4 regions of the Streptomyces sp. NPDC050509 genome follow, and region 4 is predicted to be linked to each of the others. Evidence: riboswitches for the same ligand, from Rfam matches in the RefSeq annotation. Region 4 holds a riboswitch; each other region holds the start of a gene.
What was found. Region 4 has a riboswitch for cyclic di-AMP ahead of ACIBJC_RS32575 (transglycosylase SLT domain-containing protein). Riboswitches for the same ligand answer to the same signal wherever they lie in the genome.
Positions count from the first base shown of each region.

Region 1: linked by a shared signal. The riboswitch ahead of ACIBJC_RS14565 (transglycosylase family protein) and the one ahead of ACIBJC_RS32575 (transglycosylase SLT domain-containing protein) in region 4 are both predicted to bind cyclic di-AMP.
Region 2: linked by a shared signal. The riboswitch ahead of ACIBJC_RS27200 (M23 family metallopeptidase) and the one ahead of ACIBJC_RS32575 (transglycosylase SLT domain-containing protein) in region 4 are both predicted to bind cyclic di-AMP.
Region 3: linked by a shared signal. The riboswitch ahead of ACIBJC_RS37095 (M23 family metallopeptidase) and the one ahead of ACIBJC_RS32575 (transglycosylase SLT domain-containing protein) in region 4 are both predicted to bind cyclic di-AMP.

Region 1 covers NZ_JBITHL010000004.1:483,257-488,212, forward strand. Annotated here, with positions in the region: gene ACIBJC_RS14555 (cytochrome P450) at 1-737, shown strand, start outside; gene ACIBJC_RS14560 (transglycosylase family protein) at 945-1,733, shown strand; cyclic di-AMP (ydaO/yuaA leader) riboswitch at 2,313-2,485, shown strand; gene ACIBJC_RS14565 (transglycosylase family protein) at 2,494-3,255, shown strand; gene eno (phosphopyruvate hydratase) at 3,458-4,750, shown strand; gene ACIBJC_RS14575 (septum formation initiator family protein) at 4,881-4,956, shown strand, end outside.
Region 2 covers NZ_JBITHL010000009.1:471,540-476,495, reverse strand. Annotated here, with positions in the region: gene ACIBJC_RS27210 (PrsW family intramembrane metalloprotease) at 1-794, shown strand, start outside; gene ACIBJC_RS27205 (aldo/keto reductase) at 853-1,797, opposite strand; gene ACIBJC_RS27200 (M23 family metallopeptidase) at 1,893-2,942, opposite strand; cyclic di-AMP (ydaO/yuaA leader) riboswitch at 2,954-3,108, opposite strand; gene ACIBJC_RS27195 (PP2C family protein-serine/threonine phosphatase) at 3,444-4,523, opposite strand; gene ACIBJC_RS27190 (MerR family transcriptional regulator) at 4,930-4,956, opposite strand, start outside.
Region 3 covers NZ_JBITHL010000020.1:97,589-102,544, forward strand. Annotated here, with positions in the region: gene ACIBJC_RS37085 (M16 family metallopeptidase) at 1-1,305, shown strand, start outside; gene ACIBJC_RS37090 (M16 family metallopeptidase) at 1,323-2,705, shown strand; cyclic di-AMP (ydaO/yuaA leader) riboswitch at 2,891-3,058, shown strand; gene ACIBJC_RS37095 (M23 family metallopeptidase) at 3,071-3,865, shown strand; gene ACIBJC_RS37100 (GntR family transcriptional regulator) at 4,062-4,769, shown strand.
Region 4 covers NZ_JBITHL010000014.1:101,020-105,975, forward strand. Annotated here, with positions in the region: gene ACIBJC_RS32565 (CU044_5270 family protein) at 1-605, shown strand, start outside; gene ACIBJC_RS32570 (amino acid permease) at 800-2,203, shown strand; gene ACIBJC_RS32575 (transglycosylase SLT domain-containing protein) at 2,325-3,047, opposite strand; cyclic di-AMP (ydaO/yuaA leader) riboswitch at 3,052-3,216, opposite strand; gene ACIBJC_RS32580 (enolase C-terminal domain-like protein) at 3,672-4,956, opposite strand, start outside.

The DNA.
Region 1 (4,956 bases), on a different contig from region 4:
TGCTGCGACATTCAAAGCCGGGCCATACGGGCGGTCCGCGCGGCGGGGTCGCCCGCTCGGTGAAGAAGATGCGCGGCTATCTGGCCGAACTCATCCACCGTAAAAGAGAGAATCCGGGCGACGATCTGATCTCCGGTCTGATCCGGGCGAGCGATCACGGTGAGCATTTGACCGAGAATGAGGCCGCGGCGATGGCCTTTATCATTCTGTTCGCCGGTTTTGAGACCACGGTGAATCTCATCGGAAATGGCATGTACACGCTAATGCGAAATCCGGCCGAGCGTGAACGATTGCAAAGTTCGCTCGCGGCCGGTGAAACCGGGCTGCTGGAGACCGGGGTCGAGGAACTGCTCCGCCATGACGGACCCGTGGAGATGGCGACCTGGCGGTACGCCGTCGAGCCGCTGACCCTGGGCGGGCAGCGGATCGCGGCGGGCGACCCCGTGCTGGTCGTGCTGGCCGCCGCCGACCGCGACCCGGAGCGCTTCCCGGACCCCGACGTGCTCGACCTCGGGCGGCGTGACAATCAGCACCTCGGATACGGGCACGGCATCCACTACTGCCTGGGCGCGCCGCTCGCCCGCGTGGAGGGGCAGACCGCGCTCGCCACCCTGCTGACCCGCCTTCCCGACGTGCGGCTTGCGGAAGATCCTTCCGATTTGCGCTGGCGCGGCGGGCTCATCATGAGGGGGTTGCGCACACTTCCGGTGCAGTTCACGCCATTGTCCGGCCGGTAATTGCCTGACGGTTCGTCAATACTGTGACTTTCACGTGATCTCCGCTGCATCGACTTGTGACAAGCATTCGAGTACCGCTACGTTCACGACGACTCGGCAGCACCATGCCGGAGTTGAATTGACAGTCACACGGAAGGCAACCGCATGTCCCGGAACGGCCGACACCGTCGACCTCGTCAGGCCCCTGCTCTTCTCGTCGCCGCCGGGGTGGCCGGATCCGCGATCGCGATCCCGTTGCTCGGCGCCGGCGCCGCCAGCGCGGCGGACGGCTCCACCTGGGACCACGTGGCCGAGTGCGAGAGCGGCGGCACCTGGAGTGCCGACCTCGGCAACGGGTACTACGGCGGGCTCCAGATGTCCCAGGAGATCTGGGACGAGTTCGGGGGCGCGGACTACGCCGCGCGCCCCGACCTGGCCAGCCGCTCGCAGCAGATAGCCGTGGCCGAGAAGGTGTTCGAGGCCCAGGGGGCGCAGGCGTGGTCCAGTTGCGCCGGTGTCTCCGGGCTGACCAAGGCGGTCGGCGGCGCTGTCTCCGACGTCGTGGAAGGGGTGACGGGCGGGGGCGAGAGCGCCGACACGTCCGGAACCCCGTCGACCGACGCGTCCGGGAGTACGTCGCCGTCGGCTGACGGTACGACCGGCAAGGGCGCGGACAAGGGTACGGCGACGGAGCGGGACGGGGACGAGTACCCGGACGCCACCAGCCCGAGCCCCGGAGCCACCGGTTCCGCGACCGGCGAGGACGACGCCGACGACAAGGGCGGCACGTCCAAGGGCAAGCACCGCGGCCAGGCGGCCGACGAGAGCGCCACGCCGGGCGATGCGACGGAGGAGCGCGGGGCGGACAGCCGTGCGTCCCGCGGGGCCGCAGGGACGCGTGACGCCGGCAAGCTCACGGAGGGCGTGGAGCGCGAGGTCGAGCGGGTTGTCGACGCGGTCGGCGGCCACCTCTCCCTGTCGACCGGCGGACAGAAGGTCGTCGGCGGCTGGGTCTGAGGCGCCCGCGCCGGGGGCCGGGGGGCCGGGGGGCCGGGACCGACTGTTCCGGACCGGAACCGACGGCTCCGACCGGAACCGACGGCTCCGACCGGAACCGACGGCTCCGCCGACCGGAATCAAGGATTCCGGGACGGGATCGGCCGGTTCCGGGATCGGCGCGTACGGATCCGGCGGCCGGACGCGTACGGATCCCGCGGCCCGGAACGGACGGATCCGGAGCGGGCGCGGGCGAGTGCCGTTGAACGGCGCCCCGTTGACGCCTCCTCGGCCGCGTCCGTCCTGGCCGGCGCCTCCGATCTCCGGCCGGAACGCGGTGAGTTAGCGACCGTATGTCCCCTTCTGTGCAAGTGAGACAAGGGTCTCTTCACCGCAACTCGGGCTCTGTGTCTCGGCGGTTGGGCGAATTCGGTTCCCACCTGCGGAAACGTATTGTCCGTCGGAGGAGGTAAGGGCGTTTTTTCCGGGATGTTCCTCTTTGAACAACCGGCAGGCCTGTGATTACGGTCTGAACCGCTCGCACCGCGGGCCTCGTCGACCGTCACGCCGAATCCTGCCGTCGGTCGGGGGGAGTAATCGTCGCTTCAAGCGCCGAAGGCAGGAGCGGGGGACCCATAGGTTCGCGCCGGGCCCGGCCGTCGAGAGACGGGCGGTGACCGGCTTGGGGTGAAGCCGCGTGTGAGAGCACGCGGCCGGGCAACTCATTGGCCCGAACCCGACAGCTCACCTCGTAGGCGTCGGTGAGGAGATGTGTTCCATGCTGCTGCGTTCCAGCAAGGCCAAGCACCGTCGCCCGTCCAAGGCCGTCCGCTACGCGACGCTCGCCGGGATCACCGGTGCCGCCGTCGCGGCCCCCCTGCTCGGTGCCACCGCCGCCTCCGCCGCCACCGCCTCCGAGTGGGACCAGGTCGCCCAGTGCGAGTCCGGCGGCAACTGGTCGATCAACACCGGCAACGGCTTCTACGGCGGTCTGCAGTTCACGCCCTCCACCTGGGCCGCGTACGGCGGTACCTCCTACGCCCAGCGCGCCGACCAGGCCTCCAAGTCGCAGCAGATAGCCGTCGCCGAGAAGGTCCTCGCGGGCCAGGGCAAGGGCGCCTGGCCGAACTGCGGCGTGAACCTCTCCGGCGCCTCGTACGGCGGCGGCTCGACCGGCTCGGGCTCCGGTTCCGACTCCGGTTCCTCCAGCTCCAGCAACTCGGGCAGCTCCAGCAATTCCGGTAGCTCCAGCAATTCTGGTAGCTCCAGCAACTCCGGTACGCAGAAGTCCGCCCCGAGCCAGCAGGCGCAGCCGCAGCAGTCGAGCCGTGACGAGGCGCAGCCGGCCTCGCGCGGCCAGAGCCGTCCCGCCACGATCAAGAAGGGTGACGGCGAGTACAAGGTCAAGTCCGGCGACACCCTCTCCAAGATCGCCACCGCCCACAAGGTCAAGGGCGGCTGGGAGAAGATCTTCGACCTGAACAAGGACATCGTCCCCGACGCGGACGTCATCTACCCGGGTCAGCAGCTCCACCTGAGCTGATCCGTCCTCCCCGGCCCGGCGCGTCACCCCCGTACGCGCCGGGCCGGGGCCTTTTCGGGCACGGAACCGGGCCTCATGTCGCCCGGGAGGGTCCACGGCGGCGCCTTAGGGGCGGGCACCGGCTGGCCGATGACCCGGAGCCGGTTAGGCTCATGTCGCAAGGCCAAGAGACCCTGCACCCACGCGTCACATCCAGAAGGAGATGCTCGTGCCGTCCATCGACGTCGTCGTAGCCCGGGAAATCCTCGACTCCCGAGGTAACCCCACGGTCGAGGTCGAGGTCGGCCTCGACGACGGCAGCACGGGTCGTGCTGCTGTCCCCTCCGGTGCCTCCACCGGTGCGTTCGAGGCCGTCGAACTCCGCGACGGAGACGCCAACCGCTACCTGGGCAAGGGTGTCGAGAAGGCCGTCCTCGCCGTCATCGAGCAGATCGGCCCGGAGCTGGTCGGGTACGACGCCACCGAGCAGCGCCTCATCGACCAGGCGATGATCGACCTGGACGCGACCGAGAACAAGGGTTCGCTGGGCGCCAACGCCATCCTCGGTGTCTCGCTCGCCGTCGCGCACGCCGCCTCCGAGGCGTCCGACCTGCCGCTCTTCCGCTACCTGGGCGGCCCGAACGCGCACCTGCTGCCCGTTCCGATGATGAACATCCTGAACGGTGGCTCGCACGCCGATTCGAATGTCGACATCCAGGAATTCATGATCGCCCCGATCGGCGCGGAGTCCTTCTCCGAGGCGCTGCGCTGGGGCGCCGAGGTCTACCACACGCTCAAGAAGGTCCTGAAGCAGAAGGGCCTCTCCACCGGTCTGGGCGACGAGGGCGGCTTCGCGCCCAACCTGGAGTCCAACCGCGCCGCGCTCGACCTCATCCTCGAAGCGGTCAAGGAGGCCGGTTACGTCCCCGGCCGTGACATCGCGCTCGCGCTCGACGTCGCCGCGTCCGAGTTCTACAAGGACGGCTCGTACGAGTTCGAGGGCAAGTCGCGCTCGGCCGCCGAGATGACCGAGTACTACGAGGAGCTGGTCGCCGCCTACCCGCTCGTCTCCATCGAGGACCCGCTCTTCGAGGACGACTGGGCCGGCTGGAAGATCATCACCGACAAGCTGGGCGCCAAGGTCCAGATCGTCGGCGACGACCTCTTCGTCACCAACCCGGAGCGCCTCGCCCGGGGCATCGAGGAGGGCTCGGCCAACGCCCTGCTCGTCAAGGTCAACCAGATCGGCTCGCTGACCGAGACCCTGGACGCCGTCGAGCTGGCCCAGCGCAACGGCTTCAAGTGCATGATGTCCCACCGCTCCGGTGAGACCGAGGACGTCACGATCGCCGACCTCGCGGTGGCCGTGAACTGCGGTCAGATCAAGACCGGCGCCCCGGCCCGCTCGGACCGCGTCGCCAAGTACAACCAGCTTCTGCGCATCGAGGAGATCCTCGACGACGCGGCGGTGTACGCGGGCCGCAGCGCGTTCCCGCGCTTCCGCTCCGCGAACTAGTTGATCAGAGGGCGGGCGGCGCGTAACGCGTAGCCCGTCGCGGGCGGCGAACCGCCCGTCGTCCGTACGTCCCCGGCCGCGGTCCCGTACCGTGTCCGGGGACGTACGTACGTGACAGGGGAGGCGGGCCATGGCCGGGAACCGCGACCGGTTCTCCACCTCGACCAGACTGCGGCTGCTCGGCGAGCAGACCGCGGCCCGGGTCT
Region 2 (4,956 bases), on a different contig from region 4:
TCGACGGCGTGGTGATCGCGGGCTTCAGCGCCACCGGCTTCGCGTTCACGGAGAACATCCTCTATCTGGGCAACGCCTTCGGCGAGGACCAGAGCCAGGGGCACTCCGGGCTGAACTCGGTCACGGCGGCGACCTTCTTCGTACGCGTCGTGATGTCGCCGTTCGCCCACCCGCTCTTCACGGCGGCGACGGGTATCGGCTTCGGCCTGGCGGCCGTGGCGGCCCGGCGCCAGAAGGTGCGCCGGGTGGTCTTCCCGCTGCTCGGGCTGGTCCTCGCGATGGGCATGCACGCCCTGTGGAACGGGTCGGCGGCGCTGTTCGGGCCCTTCGGCTTCTACGCCGTGTACGGGGCGATCATGGTGCCGGTCTTCGGGCTGCTGACCTGGCTGGCGATCTGGAGCCGCCAGCGCGAGCTGCGCACCCTCGCGGCCGAGCTGCCCGCGTACGCCGCCGCGGGCTGGCTGGCCCCGGCCGCGCCCCTCGCGCTCTCCTCGATGCGGGCACGCACCATGGCGCGGGGGTTCGCGAGCCGCAGCCACGGGCGCGCGGCGGCGCGGGTGGTCGGGGAGTACGAGGCGTTCGCGACGGCCCTGGCGTTCCTGCGCCACCGGGCCGGGCGTGACCCGGTCGGCCCGGACTTCGTGGAGCGCGAGCAGGAACTGCTGCACCACCTGTGGGAGCGCAAGGAGATAGCGGGGCCCGCGCTGACCTATGCGGCGCGGGCCACGGGCCGGGTACGGGTGCCGCCGCCGTACATCGACTACGACGGCTACAACCCGTACCGCCAGTACTGATCGTCCGTCCCGAGGTGACCTCCGTCAGACGGAGGCGGCGGTCACGCGGTGCCGGGTATCAGGCGGAGGCGGCGGTCAGCTCCGCCAGCTCCTCCTCCGTCAGCTCCAGCTCCGCGACCGCGAGCAGCGCCGGAAGCTGCTCGGGCGCCCGCGCGGAGGCGAGGGGCGCGACGACGGTCGGCTGCGCCGCCAGCCAGGCGAGCGCGACGGTGGCGACCTCGGCGCCGTGCGCCTCGGCGATCCGGTCCAGCGCGGCGAGCACCTTCACACCGCGCTCGGACTCCAGGTACTTGCCCGCACCCTCGGCGCGGGCGCTCTCCACCTGGGTGCCGGGTCGGTACTTGCCGGTCAGGAAGCCGGAGGCGAGGGCGAAGTACGGCACGACGGAGAGGCCGTGTCGGGCCGCGGTGTCCCGCAGGGGGCCCTCGTACGTGTCGCGCGAGACCAGGTTGTAGTGCGGCTGGAGCGCGACATACCGGGCAAGACCCTCGCGCTCCGCGAAGGTGATCGAGGCGTCCAGCCGTTCCGCGCTGAGGTTGGAGGCGGCGACGGCGCGGACCTTGCCCTCCTTGACGAGCTGGTCGAGCGTGGTGACGATCTCCTCGACCGGGACGTCCGGGTCGTCGAAGTGCGTGTAGTACAGGTCGATGTAATCGGTCCCGAGCCGGCGCAGCGACTCCTCGGCCCCGGCCTTGATCGTGGCGGGCTTCAGCCCCTTGAACTCCGGGTGCGCGCCCACCTTCGTCGCGACGAGCACGTCGGAGCGGTTGCCGCGCGCGGCGAGCCACTCGCCGAGGACGGTCTCGGACTCACCGCCGGCATGGCCCGGCACCCAGGACGAGTAGGTGTCGGCGGTGTCCACGAAGTTGCCGCCCGCGGCGGCGTACGCGTCGAGGACGGCGAAGGAGGCCGTACGGTCGGCGGTCCAGCCGAAGACGTTGCCGCCGAGGGCGAGGGGGAAGACCTTGAGGTCGGAGGAGCCGAGTGTGCGCAAAGTCGTCATACCTCACTACAACTCCCCCAGGGAGCGCCCTATTCCGTTTCAGGGCACTCCCGTTGCCCTCAGGGCCTGGGAGTTGACCTCAGGGCCTCAGGGCCTCAGGGGTTGATGCCCTTGCCGTTCAGCCAGGCCATCGGGTCGATGCCCGTACCGCCGGAGGTGTGGACCTCCAGGTGGAGGTGCGGCCCGGTCACGTTGCCGGTCGCGCCGACCCGGCCGATGACCTCACCGGTGGAGACCTTCTGCCCGGCGCTGACGGAGAGCGAGGACTGGTGCGCGTACCAGACCTCCGTGCCGTCATCCAGCTCCAGGACCGTGCGGTAGCCGTACGAGCCCGACCAGCCGGCCGACTTGACGGTGCCGCTGTGCACGGCCTTGATCGGGGTGCCCGTGGGCGCCGCGAAGTCCAGGCCGGTGTGGTAGCCGGAGGACCAGAGGGAGCCGGACTGACCGAAGGAGGAGGTGAGGGTGTACGAGGAGGTGGGGAGGGAGTAGCTGGCCGCCAGCTTGGCGAGACGTTCCTTCTCGGCCTTGGCCTTGGCCTCCGCCTCGGCCTTCTTCTTGGCCGCCTCGATCTTCTTCTCGGCGTCGGTCTGGCGCGCCTTGGCCTGGGCCGCGGCCTTCTCGGCCGCCGCGTCCTGCACCGCCGCCTTCTGCGTGGCGTCGGCCTCGGTCTGCTGCCGCTCGGCCTGCTGGAGGATGCGGGCGCGCAGCGCCTCGCCGGCGTCGGTGGCGCCCTGTTCGGTGTCCGAGATCGTCAGCCCGGCGGTGGTCAGCGGCTCACTGGCCAGCACGTCGGACTCGGAGTCCGAGTCGTCCGAGCCGAGATAGGCCATCCCCGGCAGGGACTTGGCGTCCGGAAGGTTGTCCGCGATGGCATCGGGCAGGGATATGGAGACCGCGGGCTTGTCCTGCGCGGTGGCGATGCCGCCCGCGCCGACAGCGGCGATGACGCCGACGCCGAGGACGGTGGAGCTGCGGGCGAGTCCGTTGCGCTGTCTGGCGACGCGGTGCTTGCCGCGTACGGGACGGACGGACTCCTCGGTGGGGTTCCACTCCCCCCAGGTGCCGGGCGCCTCGTTCTCACCGCCGCTGCCGAAGGAGTGGGGTTCGAAGGTCGCCGTGGGGGCAGACTGGTTGGACGCCACTGAGGCGTGCTCCTTTCCTTCCTTCTCGCCTACCGGGTTAGCTGACGGGTTCGGAGCAGGAAGGTCTCCTACGGGTGTCCCCTGCCGCGCACGGCGGCAAGTAACTCCCGATTCACCCCAATGGGTGGTTCCCCGGTTCCCTCGCGGGATTCGGCGCACGCGCACGGTGCCATCTCTGACGACGGCTGGGACGACCGCGCTGCGTTATCGAACGTTAATAGAGACCAGGGCGTTATTCCAAGCTGTTCCCGGTGATCGTTAACGACTTCGCATCGGACGTACCGGGACACAAGAACGCGCATCAGGGCGAGTTGATCGACGCCAGGAGCATATCCGTCCACCGCACATACTTGACGGTATGTCATTTGTTGTGCGGAGCGGTACGTGTCGAACACGCTTCGTGACCGCCGGTCGTGGTCCGCCCTCACACTTCCCTCACGCAGCCGCGTCGCGGAGGCCGACGCGGAGAGCCTCACGGACCCGCGTCACGACGGACCCGCGTCACGGAACGATCGGCATCGTCCTGCGCCGCTCCGGCTCCCCCTCCGTGGGCCGGCTGACCGCCAGCAGCGCCATGTCGTCCTGGCTGCCGCCGCCCGTGTGCAGCCGTACGTCGTCGATCAGCGCCTGGAGCATCTCGTCGGGCCCCTGGAAGATCCGCCCGTCCAGCCGCTCGCGCGGGACGTAGAAGACCCCCTGGCCGTCGCGCGCCTCGGTGAGCCCGTCCGTGTAGAAGAGCAGCGTCGCGCCGTCGGGGTACGCGGACTGCTCCGCCCGGTCCGGCCACGCGCCCAGCTCGCTCATGCCGAGCGGCAGCGCGGGGTCGCGCGACGCCAGCATCCGTACCGCTCCGTCGTGGCACATCAGCAGCGGCTCGGGATGCCCCCGGTTGACGAGCCGTACGACGTCCTCGCCGTGCGGGATCTCCGCCAGTACGGCCGTGGTGAACCCCTCGAAGACATCGAGCCCGTCCCGCCGCGTCCCCTCGCGCAGGAGCGAGCGCTCCAGCCGCTGTGCGACGCCCTCCAGCGAACTCTCCTGCTCCGCCGCCTCCCGGAACGACCCGATGATCACGGCGACCGCCTCGACCGCCTCCAGCCCCTTCCCCCGTACGTCGCCGACCACCAGCCGCACCCCGTACGGCGTGTCCTGTACGGCGAAGAGGTCCCCGCCGATGAACGCGCCCTCCTGCGCCGCCTCGTACCGCGCCGCGATCCGCAGACCGCCGATCCGCTCCGCCGGTCTGGGCAGCACGGCGCGCTGGGCGGTCTCGGCGATGATGCGGGCGGAGGCCAGCCGTTCGCCGCTGCGTCTGACGACCCCGTTGATGTAGAGCGCGAGGGCGGAGACGACCAGCACCGTCAGCAGCTCGCTGACCGACACCACCGTGGTCAGCGTGCCCGTATGGGCGCGCAGCGCCACCTCGGCGGCGAGCGAGGCCAGGGCCACCAGCAGGGTGCCGAAGAGCGGGTAGAACGGCGCCGCGACCAGCGGGGCGGCGGCGAAGAGCGGCGACGAGGTCACCCGCGCCGGGGTCACCAGATCCAGGATCACCCCGCCGATGATCACCAGCGCGGGCAGGAACCGGACGACCCGGCGCCCGGCGAGGCGCCGCCCGTACCCGTACGGTCCGTGCGGCGCCCGGCCGAGATCCCTGGCGGGGTCGCGCCGGTGGTCGCGCCCGTTCGTACCGGTGGCCCAGAAACCCGCACCGTCGGCACCCCAGAACCCGGCGCCGTCGGCGTCCTGCCTGGTCCTGCCGCCGAGGCGTTCTCCGATTCTCCTGAGCTTCCCCACCAGTCGTCTCCTGCCCGATCCGCCGACGGCTGCGGACGGTACCGCGCTCCACCCAGGCTGGCCGCTGCCGCGCCGGGCAGCGACCCGCCGTCGGCCGACTGGGCTACGGAGAACCGGTACCACCGGCAGGAGACCGGTACTGCCGGACAGGAGACCGGTGCTGGACTGCGGAGAACCGATGTGGAAACGCTCAGTCGGTCAGGTGGCGCTCGGCGTA
Region 3 (4,956 bases), on a different contig from region 4:
ACTGAGCACCGCCTGGCCAACGGCCTCCGCGTGGTGCTCTCCGAGGACCACCTGACCCCGGTCGCCGCGGTCTGCCTCTGGTACGACGTCGGCTCGCGCCACGAAGTCAAGGGCCGTACCGGCCTTGCCCACCTTTTCGAGCACCTGATGTTCCAGGGCTCGGCGCAGGTGTCGGGGAACGGCCACTTCGAGCTGGTGCAGGGGGCCGGCGGCTCCCTCAACGGCACCACCAGTTTCGAACGCACCAACTATTTCGAGACCATGCCCACCCACCAGCTCGAACTGGCGCTCTGGCTGGAAGCCGACCGGATGGGCTCCTTGCTCGCCGCGCTCGACGAGGAGTCCATGGAGAACCAGCGGGACGTCGTCAAGAACGAGCGCCGCCAGCGGTACGACAATGTGCCATACGGTACGGCCTTCGAACGACTGACCGCGCTCTCGTACCCCGAGGGCCACCCGTACCACCACACGCCGATCGGCTCCATGGCCGACCTGGACGCCGCCACCCTGGAGGACGCCCGCGCGTTCTTCCGTACGAACTACGCGCCGAACAACGCGGTGCTCTCCGTCGTCGGCGACATCGACCCCGAGCGCACCCTCGCCTGGATCGAGAAGTACTTCGGCTCCATCCCCTCGCACGACGGCAAGCAGCCGCCGCGCGACGGCACCCTCCCCGACACCATCGGCGAGCAGCTCCGCGAGGAGGTGCACGAGGAGGTCCCGGCCCGCGCGCTGATGGCCGCCTACCGGCTGCCGCACGACGGCACCCGCGAGTGCGACGCCGCCGACCTGGCGCTCACCGTCCTCGGCGGCGGCGAGTCCTCCCGCCTCCACAACCGGCTGGTACGGCGCGACCGCACCGCGGTCGCCGCCGGCTTCGGGCTGCTGCGGCTCGCGGGCGCCCCCTCGCTCGGCTGGCTGGACGTGAAGACGTCCGGCGGGGTCGAGGTCCCGGCGATCGAGACGGCCGTCGACGAGGAGCTGGCCAGGTTCGCCGCCGAGGGCCCCACCACCGAGGAGATGGAGCGGGCCCAGGCCCAGCTCGAACGTGAATGGCTGGACCGGCTCGGCACGGTCGCCGGCCGCGCCGACGAACTGTGCCGGTTCGCCGTCCTGTTCGGCGACCCGCAGCTCGCGCTGACCGCCGTCGACCGCGTCCTGGACATCACCGCGGACGAGGTCAGGGCCGTCGCCGCGGCGCGGCTGCGCCCCGACAACCGGGCGGTGCTGGTGTACGAGCCGATCGCCCCCGAAGACGCGGCGGACGCCGACGAGACCGACGAGCACGAGGGGGCGGACCAGTGACCGACGCTGCCGTGACCATGGAGTTCCACCCGCAGCCGACCGCCGGCGAGGCCAGGCCCTGGGCCTTCCCCGCCCCCGAGCGCTCCACGCTCGGCAACGGCCTGACGGTGCTGCGCTGCGACCGACCCGGCCAGCAGGTGGTCGCCGTCGAGATCAATCTCGACGCCCCGCTGGACGCCGAGCCCGAGGGGCTCGACGGCATCGCCACGATCATGGCGCGGGCGCTCTCGGAGGGCACCGACAAGCACAGCGCCGAGGAGTTCGCCGCCGAGCTGGAGCGCTGCGGCGCCACCCTCGACGCGCACGCGGACCACCCGGGCCTGCGGGTCTCCCTGGAGGTCCCCGTCTCCCGGCTGCTCAAGGCGCTCGGCCTGCTCGCCGAGGCGCTGCGCGCCCCCGCCTTCGCGGACAGCGAGATCGAGCGGCTCGTACGGAACCGGCTCGACGAGATCCCGCACGAGACCGCCAACCCGGGCCGCCGCGCCGCCAAGCAGCTCTCCAAGGAGCTGTTCCCGGCCTCCCTGCGCATGTCACGACCGCGCCAGGGCACCGAGGAGACCGTGGAGCGCATCGACGCCGCGGGCGTCCGCGCCTTCTACGAGGCGCACGTACGCCCCGCCACGGCCACCGCGGTGATCGTCGGCGACCTGGCGGGCGTCGACCTGGACGCGATCCTCGCGGACACCCTCGGCGCCTGGACGGGCGACACGGCCGCGTCCAGGACCGCACCGGCCATCACGGCCGACGACACCGGCCGGGTCGTCATCGTGGACCGCCCCGGCGCCGTCCAGACCCAGCTTCTGATCGGCCGGATCGGCGCCGACCGGCACGACCGCGTCTGGCCCGCGCAGGTGCTGGGCACGTACTGCCTGGGCGGCACGCTCACCTCCCGGCTCGACCGCGTCCTGCGCGAGGAGAAGGGCTACACCTACGGCGTACGCGCCTTCGGCCAGGTGCTGCGCTCCTCGGCGCCGTCCTCGCCGGACGGGGGGACGGGCGCCGCGATGCTCGCCATCAGCGGCTCCGTGGACACCGCGTCCACCGGACCGGCGCTCGACGACCTCTGGACGGTGCTGCGCACCCTCGCCGCCGAAGGGCTCACGGACGCCGAGCGCGACGTGGCCGTGCAGAACCTGGTGGGGGTCGCGCCGCTGAAGTACGAGACGGCCGCCTCCGTCGCGGCCACGCTGGCCGACCAGGTCGAGCAGCACCTCCCGGACGACTTCCAGGCGCGGCTCTACGCGCGGCTGGTCGAGACGGGCACCGTCGAGGCGACGGCCGCCGCCGTCAACGCCTTCCCCGTGGACCGGCTCGTCACCGTTCTGGTCGGGGACGCGGCGCAGATCAAGGAGCCGGTCGAGGCTCTCGGAATCGGTGAAGTGACGGTTGTCACAGGCTGATTCGTCTTTCCGTGGAACCCCGGCGACCACGGTCGCCGGGGTTCTGCTTTATGTCCCCTTTGGTGGAGAGGATGCCCGTCTGCCCTGTGGTGTGCGCTACAAAAAACCTTGTCTGTTTGGTTATTGAAAGACGAGCCGCTTAGCGTCGGTCCGGCTGTTCGCCGTTGCGCCGCATCAGTGGCATCGGGCAGCCATCGCCGAGTCCCCGTCAGGCGCGAGCCTGGGGAGCCGGGGACCCACGTCCCTGGGGTGAATCGGACGGCCTTCGCGGGCACACCGCGCGGAGGGGTCCGTAGGAGACCTTCCTGCTCCGAACCCGTCAGCTAACCCGGTAGGCGAGAGGGAAGGAAAGGACCAGCCACTCCATGGCGTTCACCCGTGCCACCGGGAAGCACCGCGCCCCGAACCGCATCACCTGCAAGGGCGCGAGCGCCGCCGGGTTCGCGACGCTGACCGCGACCGGCGTCATCGGCTCCCTCGCCTCCCCGGCGCTCGCCGCCGACAGCTCCACCGAGGCCGCCACGCACACCGGACTCACCCAGGTCATCGCCATCGGCGACGCCGTCGCCGGCGCGGTCGACGACCAGGCGGAGGCCCAGCGCCACGCCGCCGAGAAGGTCGAACGGCTGAAGGCCGAGGCCACGGCGCGCGCCGCGGCGAAGGCCGAGGCCGAGCGCAAGGCTGAGGCCCGCGCGAAGGAGCTGCGCGAGGAGCGGGTGCGCGCCGCGCGCGCCGAGGAGCGCAAGCGGCTGGGCACCTTCCGGCTTCCCGTCGCCGGCTCGTACGTCACCACCGGCTACCAGTCCGGCGGCTCCCTCTGGTCCTCCGGCAGCCACTCGGGCGTCGACTTCCGCGCCGCGTCCGGCACCTCGGTCGTGGCCGTCGGCACGGGCACCGTCGTCGAGGCCGGCTGGGGCGGCTCGTACGGCAACAACATCGTCCTCAGGATGGCGGACGGCACCTACACCCAGTACGGCCACCTCTCCTCGATCGGCGTCTCGGTCGGCCAGAGCGTCACCCCGGGCCAGCAGATCGGCCTCTCGGGCGCCACCGGCAACGTCACCGGGCCGCACCTCCACTTCGAGGCCAGGACGAGCGCCGACTACGGCTCCGACATGGATCCGGTCGCGTACCTCCGCGCGCACGGCGTGACGGTCTGACACCTCCCGCCCCACCCGCGCACCGCTTCCCACGAAGGCCCCGGCTCCGCGCCGGGGCCTTCGCCGTGCTCCCGCGCTGGCCAAAAGATATCCATGGATTCCGGGCACCCATCGGAAATTCGCGTTGATTGCAATAGAGTCACGGAACAGGCGTCAATCGGCAGCGTTTCGCGCGGATTAAGGCGGAGGTTCGGACATGCGCATTCCCGCGCACTCGGTATGCACGGCCATTCGCGACGACATCGTCTCCGGACTGTTCGAGCGGGGCAGCCGGCTCACCGAGGAGCAGCTCGCGCGGCGCTACGGCGTCTCCCGCGTCCCCGTACGCGAAGCCCTGCGCACACTGGAGTCGGAGGGCTTCGTGACCACGCGCCGCCATGCCGGCGCCTGTGTCGCCGAGCCCACGGAGCAGGAGGCCGCCGACCTGCTGGAGGTACGGCTGCTGCTGGAGCCGCTGGGCGCGGCGCGCGCGGCCCAGCGCCGTACGGAAGCCCACCTCAAGGTCCTGCGCGGCCTGGTCAGACTGGGCCAGGAACGGGCCCGCAGGGGCCAGGGCGAGGATCTGCGCTCGCTGGGCGCCTGGTTCCACGAGACGCTCGCCCAGGCGTCGGGAAGCCCCGCGCTCACCTCGCTGCTCACCCAGCTCCGCCACAAGATCGCCTGGATGTACGTGGTCGAGCAGCCCAGCCACCCGGTGGAGTCCTGGGCGGAGCACGGCGCGATCGTGGACGCGGTGGCGCGCGGCGACGGCGAACGCGCGCGGGCGCTCACCACCCTGCACGCGGAGCGCACGATGGCGGTGCACCGGCTGCGCCGCCCCGGGCACGGCCCCGACCCCGGCCGGGCCCGGGAAAAGGTGAGGGCTTCGCAACACGCCGTAAACATCGCGAGCGCACAGCATTAACAATCGAGCCGTATACAAAGAGAATAAATAGGCGCGGCCTATTCTTTGCTGCCCGCACGAAAAGACGGAGCCGTGGGGGGGGGGGGGGGGGGGGGGGCGGGGGGGGGGGGGGGGGCGGGGGCGGGGGAATACGGATGGGGGGGGGGGGGGGGGGCCACGGCGCCCCGCCGGGGCCCCCCGGCCAGGG
Region 4 (4,956 bases):
ACGACGGCAGCGCCGCCCCGGTCACCGTGGCCGAGGAGCGGACCACGCGCCGTCACCACGACGGCAGTTGGACGGAGACGGTGGTGGCCACCGACCCGAGGCGTCCGGGGCGGCCCGTCCTCACCGGCGACGGACCCGCGGTCGGCGACCGCACCGTGCTGAGCGAGACCACGCGGCTCGCGGGCAACGCGCCGGACACGTCGTACCCCGAGAGCCCGCCGCACACCGTGACCGGGCTGCGCGCGTATCTGCTGCACGGCGCGCGTCTGCCGGACCCTCCCGGCCTTCCGGCCCTGCTGGACGCCGTCTCCGCCTACCTCAAGGCGTGGACCCCCGGCCCCCGGGAGACCGCCGCGCTCGTCGGCGTCCTGGCCGCCGAGCCCGGCCTGCGCCCCGCGGGAACGGTCACCGACCGGCTGGGCAGAACGGGCCTGGCGTATGTGTACGACTCCCCCGCGGACCGGGGGGAGCCCCTACGGCGCCTGGTGATCCTCGACCCGCGCGACGGCCGGGTGCTCGGCATGGAGATCACGTACACCCGGGACATCGCCCGCTACCGGGTCACGGCGGGCTCCGTGATGTCGTACGAGGCGTGGCTGCGCTGAGCCGGACGCCCGCGGGCACGAGGCGGACGCCCGCGGGCATCTCGGGGTGCCGGTCGTCGGGCATCCGCCCCGTGCCGGTCGTCCGGCGTCCGGCCTCCGGAATCGTTTTGCCTGGACGGGGGCGGTCCGGAGACACTGCCAGGGCCGCACCGTCTCCGTAGCCACCAGCCCGGAAAGCAGTCTGGACCCACCCCATGCACGACCGACTCCCCGCTCCTCCCCCGGCCACGCCGGCCGCGTCCCCGTCCGGCGAACCACTGGCCGGCGGGCTCAAGCAGCGCCACCTCACCATGCTCGGGCTCGGCGGTGTCATCGGCGCCGGGCTCTTCGTCGGCTCCGGCGCCGGGATCGCGCTGGCCGGTCCCGGGATCGTCGTCTCGTATCTGATCGCGGGCGTGCTCGCGATGTGCGTGATGCGGATGCTGGGCGAGATGTCGACCGCGATGCCCGCGTCGGGCTCGTTCTCCGTGCACGCCGAGCGCGCGCTCGGCCGGTGGGCGGGGTTCAGCGTCGGCTGGCTGTACTGGTTCCTGCTGGTCGTCGTGCTCGCCGTGGAGGCGACGGGCGCGGCGCAGATCGCGAACGGCTGGCTGCCCTCCGTACCGCAGTGGGCCTGGGTCCTGGTCTTCATGGTCGTCTTCACCGGCGCGAACCTCGCGGCCGTGAAGAACTTCGGCGAGTTCGAGTTCTACTTCGCGGCCCTGAAGGTCTTCGCGATCGTCGCGTTCCTGGTTCTGGGGCTGCTCGCGATCTTCGGCGTCCTGCCCGACACCAGCCCGGCCGGTCTCGCCCACCTCACCGGACAGGGCGGCTTCCTCCCGAACGGATGGCAGGGCGTCACCTCCGGGGTGCTCGCCGTGATCTTCGCCTTCGGCGGTCTGGAGGTCGTCACGATCGCGGCGGCCGAGTCCGACGACCCGGTGCGCTCGGTGGCGCGCGCGGTGCGCAGCGCGGTCTTCCGGATCCTGTTCTTCTACGTCGGCTCGATGGCGGTCATCGTGACCGTGCTGCCCTGGACGGCGCAGAAGGCGGGGCTCAGCCCGTACGTCACCGTCCTCGACGCGATCGGTATCCCGTCGGCCGGACAGATCATGAACATCGTGGTCTTCGTGGCGCTGCTCTCGGCGCTCAACGCCAACCTCTACGGCTCGTCCCGGATGGTCTTCTCCCTGGCCGAACGGGGCGAGGCGCCGAAGGCCCTGCTGAAGGTGGGCGGCGCGGGTGTGCCGCGGCGGGCGGTGCTGGCGTCGGTGGCGTTCGGGTTCGTCTCCGTACTGCTCAATCTGAAGTGGCCCGACACGGTCTTCCTGTACATGCTCAACGCGGTCGGCGCGGTGCTGCTCTTCGTCTGGGCGATGATCGCCGTGTCGCAGCTCCGGCTGCGCCCGCGCATCGAGCGGGAGGCGCCGGAGCGCCTGGTCCTGAGGATGTGGCTCTTCCCCGGCCTGACCTGGGTGACGCTCGCCGCGATCGCGACGGTGTTCGTCCTGATGCTCACCGATGACGCGGCCCGCCCGCAGCTCCTGTGGTCCCTGGGCGCGACGGCGCTCGTGCTGGCGGTGGCGGGGGTACGGGAGCTGCGCGCGCGACGCGTGTGACACGGGTGCCCTGTGGGGCACAGGCGTCGCGTGGGGTACGGGAACCGGCCCCGGCCCCGACGTCGTAGGACGGCGGGGCCGGGGCCGGTGTGTTCAGCGCGCTGCGCGACGCCGGTCCGGTCTAGTAGGGACCGTTCACGTTGTCGATCGAGCCGTACCGGTCGGCGGCGTAGTTGCACGCGGCCGTGATGTTGGCGACCGGGTCGTAGCTGTCCGTCGACGTACCGGGCACGTGGTACGCCTGGAACGTCGGGGCGATGACCTGGAGCAGGCCCTTGGACGGAACGCCGTTCTGGGCGTTGATGTCCCAGTTGTTGATGGCGTTCGGGTCGCCCCCGGACTCACGAATGATGTTGCGGTGGATGCCCTCGTAGGTGCCGGGGATCCCGTGCTGGGCCATGACGTCGAGCGACTCGCGGATCCAGCCGTCCAGGTTGTCGCTGTACGTCTTCGTGGCGGCCTGGGTGACGGAGCCGTTCGTACCGGACTTCGTGCTCGCCGTGGTGGCCGTCTTGGCGGCGGTGGCCGGGGCCTTCCCCTTGAGGGTCAGCTTCAGGCCGGGGAGTACGTGCGACGGGTCGGCGCCGACGGCGCTCCGGTTGTCCTCGTACAGCTTCTTCCAGCCGCCGCTGACCGAGTGCGCGTGCGCGATCTTGGACAGGGAGTCGCCGGAGACCACGACGTAGGTGGTGGTCTTCGCCGGGGCGGCGGGGGCCTCCGCCGCCTGGGCGGTGGCCGCGGACACCAGCGGAATCGCGAGGGCGGCGCCCCCGGCACCCACCGCGACGAGGCGACGGGCGATGGAGCCAGCTCTGGAACGGCGGTGCTTGGCGTTTCTGGGCACGACGAATTCCTCTCCGTCGCCTGCGAGGTGAGCTGTCGGGTTCGGGCTGGAGATGCCCGGCCGTACGACGGTGCGTACGGCTTCACCCCGAGCCGTTCCGGAAATTCCGGACCGGCGACTTACCTGGGTCCCCCGCTCCTGCCTTCTGACGGATAGGTGTGTGGGATTCCGGACGGCGGCAGGATTTGGCGGTCCATCCGGATGGACGTGAACGTAAGCGAGAAATCAGGGCCGCACAAGTTCCGCAAAGGCGGCGCAATCGCCTTTCCGGAGGGGTCCCGGGAACTCAACTTTCCTCCCCTGCGAGAGAAAGCGCCCACCTCGCCCCGCCCACCCGCCGCCAGGAGTATGACGCAGGTCACGAACGTAACGGAATTATCGGACAGGCAAAAGGCGTTAGAGAGAGCAAGCCACACTAATCACACCCATATCCACCTAACGGTCAATTCCGACAAAGGCCCATCAATGGGTCCCGTCGGGTTGCCGGGATCCCGCACCCCTCCACCCGACACCCCGACAACTGCCGACACCCTGCGGGAATTGACCGGGGACGCCACCGAATTCACCGCGCCATTCATTCTCCTGACGGCATGTCGATTCACGCGTCACTTCCTGCGGGCCGGTTCACCTCACCAGGCAGGGGCGCTTGCCGTCGAACTCCCAGTCCTTCACCAGAAAGCGCATCGCGGCGGCGTCGTCCCGGCCGGAGAGTTTCTTCTCCAGGTACAGCTCATGGGCCGCGAGCAGCCGGTCCATGTCGACCTCGACGCCGAGACCCGGGGTGTCGTCGACGGCGATCTCGCCGGCGGTGATCCGCGGGGGCTCCACGGTCAGCCGCTCCATGCCCTCCTGCCAGATCCAGTGGGTGTCCAGGGCGTTGTACTCCCCCGGGGCGGCGGCCCCGCAATGGGCCATCATGGCCAGCGAGATGTCGAAGTGGTTGTTGGAGTGGCAGCCCCACGTCAGGCCCGCCGCATGGCAGAGCTCGGCCACCCGCACCGACCCCCGCATGGTCCAGAAGTGCGGGTCCGCGAGCGGGATGGAGACCGACTGCAACGCCATCGCGTGGATGAGCTGACGCCAGTCCGTCGCGACCATGTTGGTCGCGGTGGGCAGACCGGTGGCCCGGCGGAACTCCGCCAGGATCTCCCGGCCGGAGAAGCCGTCCTCGGCCCCGCACGGATCCTCGGCGTACGCGAGCGTGCCGACCAGGGGCCGGCACAGTTCGACGGCTTCCCGCAGCGACCAGGCCCCGTTGGGGTCGAGGGTGATCCGCGCCTCGGGGAAGCGTTCCTTCAGCGCCCGTACGGCCTTGACCTCCTCCGCTCCTGGCAGGACACCGCCCTTGAGCTTGAAGTCCCGGAAGCCGTACCGCGCGTAGGTCGCCTCGGCCTGCCGGACGATCGACTCCGGGGTCAGCGCCTCCTCGCGGCGCAGGCGGTACCACTCCACGTCCGCGCCGGGTTCCCTGACGTACTCCAGATCGGTCCTGCCGGGGTCGCCGACGTAGAAGAGGTAGCCGAGGAAACGTACCGAGTCGCGCTGCTTGCCGTCCCCGAGCAGGGCGGCCACCGGCACCTCCAGATGCTGCCCCAGCAGGTCGAGCAGCGCCGACTCCACAGCCGTCACGGCGTGCACCGTGGTGCGCAGGTCGAAGGTCTGCTCGCCGCGCCCCGCCTCGTCACGGCCGCCGAACCGCTCCCCGAGGGCGCGCAGCACCCGCTTGTGGTCGCCCACCCGCGCGCCGACGACCAGGGGCTCCGCCTCGCGCAGCGTCCGGGTGATGCGCTCACCGCCCGGCACCTCGCCCACGCCGGTCCGGCCCTGGGAGTCCTGGAGGACCAGGACGTTGCGGGTGAAGTACGGGGCGTGCGCGCCGGAGAGGTTGAGCGCCATGGAGTCACGGCCT